Regions from separate parts of the Kitasatospora sp. NPDC058046 genome, predicted to be linked through region 2. Evidence: predicted binding sites of a transcription regulator. Region 2 holds the regulator's gene; the other holds the start of a gene.

Region 1 (3,348 bases), on a different contig from region 2:
TCACCAGGTCGCCGTACTCGCCGGTGGCGGCGTTGTAGCCCTGGCCGATCTCCAGCTCGGCGACCTTGGAGGTGATGACGTAGCCCTCCAGGCCGGCGTTCTGGGCGATCCAGCGCAGCGGCTCGTGCAGCGCCTTGCGGACCACGGCGACACCGGTGGCCTCGTCACCCGACAGGCCCAGGCCCTCGTCCAGCACCTTGGCGGCGTGGACCAGGGAGGCGCCACCGCCGGCGACGATGCCCTCCTCGACCGCGGCGCGGGTCGCCGAGATGGCGTCCTCCAGGCGGTGCTTGCGCTCCTTCAGCTCCACCTCGGTGGCGGCGCCGACCTTGATGACGCAGACGCCGCCGGCCAGCTTGGCCAGGCGCTCCTGCAGCTTCTCGCGGTCCCAGTCGGAGTCGGTCGCGGCGATCTCGCCCTTGATCTGGGCGACGCGGCCGGCGACGGCCTCGGAGTCACCGGCACCGTCGACGACCGTGGTCTCGTCCTTGGTGATGGTCACGCGGCGGGCGGTGCCCAGCACGTCCAGGCCGACCTGGTCGAGCTTGAGGCCGACCTCCTCGGAGATGACCTGGCCACCGGTCAGGACGGCCAGGTCGCCGAGGATCGCCTTGCGGCGGTCGCCGAAGCCCGGGGCCTTGACGGCGACGGCGTTGAAGGTGCCACGGATCTTGTTCACGACCAGGGTCGACAGCGCCTCGCCGTCGACGTCCTCGGCGATGATCAGCAGCGGCTTGGAGGCACCGCCCTGGAGGATCTTCTCCAGCAGCGGCAGCAGCTCCTGGATGGAGGAGATCTTGCCCTGGTTGATCAGGATGTACGGGTCCTCGAGGACCGCTTCCTGGCGCTCGGCGTCGGTGACGAAGTACGGCGACAGGTAGCCCTTGTCGAACTGCATGCCCTCGGTGAAGTCCAGCTCCACGCCGAAGGTGTTCGACTCCTCGACGGTGATGACACCGTCCTTGCCGACCTTGTCGATCGCCTCGGCGATCAGCTCGCCGACCTGGGTGTCCTGCGCGGAGAGGGAGGCGACGGCGGCGACGTCGTCCTTGCCCTCGATCTCGCGGGCGACGGACAGCAGGTGCTCGGAGACCGCGGCGACGGCCTTGTCGATGCCCTTCTTCAGGGCGGCCGGGCCGGCACCGGCGGCGACGTTGCGCAGACCCTCGTTGACCAGGGCCTGGGCCAGCACGGTGGCGGTCGTGGTGCCGTCACCCGCGACGTCGTTGGTCTTGGTGGCGACCTCCTTGACGAGCTGCGCGCCAAGGTTCTCGTACGGGTCGTCCAGCTCGACCTCGCGGGCGATGGTGACACCGTCGTTGGTGATGGTCGGGGCGCCGAACTTCTTGTCGATGACGACGTTGCGGCCCTTGGGGCCGATGGTCACCTTGACGGTGTCGGCCAGCTTGTTGACACCGCGCTCCAGCGAGCGGCGGGCGTCCTCGTCGAACTGCAGGATCTTCGCCATGTTCCCTATTCCCTCGGGGCTGCGGCCGGCCCACCGGCCGCCGAACTACGTGAACCAACAACCACGCCCCGGGCCCCTGTCACTGGGACACGGATCCGGGGCGGGTCGGTACGTCTTACTTCTCGATGACCGCGAGAACGTCGCGGGCCGAGAGGACGAGGTACTCCTCGCCCTTGTACTTCACCTCGGTGCCGCCGTACTTCGAGTACAGGACGATGTCGCCGACGGCGAGGTCGAGCGGCAGACGCTGACCGTCCTCGAAGCGGCCCGGGCCGACGGCCAGGACGACGCCCTCCTGGGGCTTCTCCTTGGCGGTGTCCGGGATAACCAGGCCGGAGGCCGTGGTGGTCTCGGCGTCGAGCGGCTGGACCACGATGCGGTCCTCGAGCGGCTTGATGGCAACCTTGCTGCTGGTGGTCACGTCCGAGCTCCCCTTCGGAGATTACGGGGTTTTCTAACGGGTAGGGGCGATCCTGCGGGCCTGCCGTCGCGGGGGTCAGACACACGTCGTCGCGTTAGCACTCCCCTAGTGGTGAGTGCCAAGGATGACCATAGGGCCGTGTTAGCACTCAGTCAACCAGAGTGCCAACGGCGAGTCCCGGAAGTCCCCGGTTCGCGAATGAGTAGCCGTACTCATGTACGACCGGGCCCGGCCCCGCCAGACTCCTGCCATGACCTCGATCCCGGTGCGCATCGGCCCGTCCCGGCCCAAGGACGCCGCCCTCGCCCTGCTGTCGCTGCCCCTGCTGGGGGGCGTGCTGCCGTTCGTCGCCTTCCTCCTCGTCGCCTGCCTCGGCACCATCCCCGGCTACGGGGACGACGGGGACGGGCGCGGGTGGGCCTTCCTGGGCATCGGGATGCTGGCCGCCCCGGTGGTCGCCCTAGCGGCGGGCCTCGTGGTGGCCTTCCGCAGCCGGCGGTCCGGCTACCGGCTCCTCCCGGTCGCCGCCGGGCTCGCCCCGTTCGCGCTGCCGGCGGTCCTCTCCTCGGGCGTGCTGTGGCGGTGAACCGGCTGCCGCTCGCCGACCCGCTGCGCCCGGTCGGCCGTCCGACGGACCTGCTGCTCGCGCTGCTGACGGTCCTGGGGGCCGCCTCGCTGCTGGGGTTCGGCTGGATCGCGGCCTTCCTGGCCGCGCTCGCGCTGGAGGCCCACCCCGCGATCGGCGGCTGGGCGGCCCGGGGCGCCGCGGCCGCGCTGCTGCTCGTCCCGGTCGTGGCGGTGGCCCGGTACACCCACCGGCGGGGCTACCGGATCACCCCGGTCGCCGCCGCGGTCAGCCCCGCCCTGCTGACCGCCCTCGCCGGCGCGGGGTGGCTCCGGTGAGCCGGCCCCACGGCGCGCCCGGGCGGCCGCCGGTCCACTGGGCGCCGGACCTGGTGCTCGCCGCGGTGGTGGTCGCCGGGGCCGTCGCGGCGGCGTCCGCCGGGTCGTTCGTGCTCAACTGGCTGAAGCTGCTCGTCCTGTACGGCCCCGGGGTGGAGGCCCTGGACGTCTTCGGCGTCGTGGTGATGCTCGTCCTGCTGGCACTGACCGGCCGGGGCACCCGGCGGCTCGGGTACCGGATCACCCCGTACGCCGCGCTGGCGGCCGCGCCGCTGATGCCGCTGGTGTTCTGGCTGACCTCCGACGTCCCCGTCATCGGCCGGTGAACGCCGCGCGGCCGCTCCGGCCGACCGGCCACCCGGCCGACCCGCGAGAATGGCCCCGTGGACACCGAGAACCTCCAGCCGCTGCTGACCCCCGAGGGCCAGGCCCTGCTCGCCGAGCTGCGCGAGTTCACCCCCGAGGAGGAGCTCGCGCTGGCGACCCGCCTGCGGCGGGAGCACCCGGCGGAGCTGGTGTCGGCCGCGTTCGGGCAGGCGCGGCTGCGGCAGCGGGC
Region 2 (3,348 bases):
CTTCAGCCGGGAGAAGAGGCCCTGCTGGCCCGGCGCGAACTGGCCGGACGGCCGCTCCTCGCCGCGCAGCACCGCGAGGCGGCGCAGCAGCTCCTCCTGCTCGGGGTCGAGCTTGCTGGGCGTCTTCACCTCGACGTGCACTATCAGGTCGCCCCGGCCGCCGCCGCGCAGGTGGGTGATGCCCCGGCCGTGCAGCGGGATCGACTGGCCGGACTGGGTGCCGGGCCGGATGTCGACCTCCTCCAGGCCGTCCAGGGTCTGCAGCGGCACCTGGGTGCCGAGCGCGGCCGCCGTCATCGGGATGGTGACGGTGCAGTGCAGGTCGTCCCCGCGCCGCTGGAAGATCGTGTGGGTGGTCTCGGCGATCTCGACGTACAGGTCGCCGGCCGGGCCGCCGCCGGGGCCGACCTCGCCCTCGCCGGCCAGCTGGATCCGGGTGCCGTTGTCGACACCGGCCGGGATCTTGACGGTCAGCGTGCGGCGGGCGCGCACCCGGCCGTCGCCGGCGCACTCCGGGCACGGGGTCGGCACGACGGTGCCGAAGCCCTGGCACTGCGGGCAGGGGCGGGAGGTCATGACCTGGCCCAGGAAGGACCGGGTGACCTGGGAGACCTCGCCCTTGCCGCGGCACATGTCACAGGTCTGCGCCGAGGTGCCGGGGGCCGCGCCCTCGCCGCTGCACGTGGTGCAGGTGACGGCGGTGTCGACCTGGAGCTCCTTGGTGGTGCCGAAAGCGGCCTCCTCCAGGGTGATCTCCAGCCGGATCATGGCGTCCTGGCCCCGGCGGGTGCGCGAGCGCGGGCCGCGCTGGCCGGCCGCGGCGCCGAAGAAGGCGTCCATGATGTCGGAGAAGCCGAAGCCCGCCGCGCCGGCGCCGAAGCCGCCCGCGCCGCCGCCCGGGGACAGCGGGTCCCCGCCGAGGTCGTAGACCTGGCGCTTCTGCGGATCGGAGAGCACCTCGTAAGCGGCGTTGATCTCCTTGAACCGCTCCTGCGTCTTCGGGTCCGGGTTGACGTCCGGGTGCAGTTCGCGCGCCAGGCGCCGGAACGCCTTCTTGATCTCGTCCTGCCCCGCATCCCGTCGGACGCCGAGTACCGCGTAGTAGTCCGTGGCCACCAAATGCTCCGCTTGTTCCGCCTGTAGTAGTGCTGCGACTGGTCACCGCCGTCGGATTTCCGACGGCGGCCTTTGCTAGGACTCGGCCAGGATCTGGCCCACGTACCGCGCCACCGCTCGCACCGCCCCCATTGTGCCCGGGTAGTCCATCCGGGTCGGACCGATCACACCCAGTTTCGCCACGCTCTCGTCGCCCGAACCGTAGCCGACCGAGACGATGGACGTGGAAGTCAGCCCCTCGTAGGTGTTCTCCCGCCCGATCCGGACCGTCATCGCGGCGTCCGCGGTCTCACCCAGGAGGCGGAGCAGGACGACCTGCTCCTCCAGGGCCTCCAGCACCGGCTGGATGCTGAGCGGGAAGTCGTGCCCGAAGCGGGTCAGGTTGGCCGTGCCGGCCAGCATGATCCGCTCCTCGTTCTGCTCGGCGAGCGTCTCGAACAGGGTCGCCAGGACCGTGCTGACGGTCGGCCGCTCGGCCGGTTCGAACTGCGCCGGCAGCTCCTCCAGCAGCCCCGGGACCTCCGGGAGGCGCCGACCGGCGGCCCTCGCGTTGATCCGGGCCCGCAGGTCCGCCAGCACCGTCTCGCCGACCGGGCCCGGGCAGTCGACCATCCGCTGCTCGACCCGGCCGGTGTTGGTGATCAGCACCAGCATCACCTTGGCCGGGGCCAGCGCCACCAGCTCGATGTGCCGGACGGTGGAGCGCGTCAGCGAGGGGTACTGCACCACCGCGACCTGCCGGGTCAGCTGGGCGAGCAGCCGCACGGTGCGCGCGACCACGTCGTCCAGGTCGACCGCGCCGTCCAGGAAGTGCCGGATGGCCCGGCGCTCGGGGGCGCTCATCGGCTTGATCTCGGCGAGCTTGTCGACGAAGAGGCGGTACCCCTTGTCGGTCGGGATGCGGCCGGCGCTGGTGTGCGGCTGGTGGATGTAGCCCTCCTCCTCCAGCGCCGCCATGTCGTTGCGGACGGTCGCCGGCGAGACCCCGAGGTTGTGCCGTTCCACCAGGGCCTTGGAGCCGACCGGCTCCTCGGTGCCCACGTAGTCCTGCACGATCGCGCGGAGCACGGCGAGCTTGCGTTCGTCGAGCTGGCGGACCTCACCGGCCATGGGGCACGCACCTCCGTCTTCGCACGTTGTCCGACTGTGTCCCTTGCTGCTGCGGGCCGCTCCGAAGACCCTTGCCCTGGCACTCTGAACACGCGAGTGCCAAAACCGTACCTGCCAGTGTAAGGCCCGGGTCCTACGGCAGGAACGGCCGGACCGGGGTGATCCTCCCCGCAGTTCCGCTCACGGCCCGCGGGGCCCCGGCGGTTCGATCCTCCCGGCGCCGGGGTGGTGCCGGGAGGCCGTCCGGGTGGCAGCATCGAAAGCGACGGCGAATGGAGGAGCAAGCGATGTCGAGCTCGGGCCAGCACACCCGTTTCGCGCCGGACCGCGGCCTGACCGGCCGCATGGTCGCGACGATGTTCGTGATCGGGCTGCTGTACGTCGGTTTCACCGGCCTGCTGATCGCGCTGCTGCGCGGCGCCTGGCCACTGATCGTCCTGATCTCCGGCGGGCTGTTCGTGGCCCAGTTCTGGTTCAGCGACAAGATCACCGAACGGGCGATGGGCGCCCGCCAGGTGTCCCCGGAGCAGTTCCCCCAGCTGCACGGCACCATCGACCGGCTCTGCGCCCTGGCCGACATGCCCAAACCCCGCGTGGCGGTCGCCGACAACGACATGCCGAACGCCTTCGCCACCGGCCGCAACCCGCAGAACGCGGTGGTCTGCGTGACCACCGGGCTGCTGCGCCGACTGGAGCCCGAGGAACTGGAGGGCGTCCTCGCCCACGAGCTGTCGCACGTCGCCCACCGGGACGTCGCGGTGATGACGATCGCCGGCTTCCTCGGCGTCCTCGCCGGGGCGATGACCCGGATCGCGATGTACGGCGGGTTCATGGGCGGCGGGCGCAACAACAACGACCAGAACGCGGCCGTCCTGGCGCTGATCATCCCGCTGGTGTCGGTCGTCGTCTACGCGATCAGCTTCCTGCTCACCCGGCTGCTGTCCCGCTACCGCGAACTCGCCGCCGACCGGGCCGCCGCCCAGCTCACCGGACACCCCAGCGCCCTCGCCTCGGCGCTCACCAAGGTGACCGGGCAGATCGCGGCCATCCCCAGCAAGGACCTGCGCCAGGCCCAGCCGTACAACGCCTTCTACTTCGCCCCCGCGCTGAGCGCCCGGGAGG

The links. Region 2 encodes HrcA, which represses chaperone genes, less so after heat shock. Its sites were predicted from a motif close to TTNGCACTCNGNNNNNCNGAGTGCNAA; they were not measured.
Region 1: a site for HrcA is predicted at 2,031-2,057, ahead of groES (co-chaperone GroES). Genes of this name have one in related genera too.

Annotation. Positions count from the first base shown of each region.
Region 1 covers NZ_JBHVRS010000004.1:53,057-56,404, forward strand. Annotated here, with positions in the region: gene groL (chaperonin GroEL) at 1-1,468, opposite strand, end outside; gene groES (co-chaperone GroES) at 1,584-1,889, opposite strand; gene ACFVU7_RS09950 (hypothetical protein) at 2,140-2,475, shown strand; gene ACFVU7_RS09955 (hypothetical protein) at 2,466-2,792, shown strand; gene ACFVU7_RS09960 (hypothetical protein) at 2,789-3,118, shown strand; gene ACFVU7_RS09965 (SAM-dependent methyltransferase) at 3,176-3,348, shown strand, end outside.
Region 2 covers NZ_JBHVRS010000001.1:713,163-716,510, forward strand. Annotated here, with positions in the region: gene dnaJ (molecular chaperone DnaJ) at 1-1,116, opposite strand, end outside; gene hrcA (heat-inducible transcriptional repressor HrcA) at 1,192-2,226, opposite strand; gene htpX (zinc metalloprotease HtpX) at 2,514-3,348, shown strand, end outside.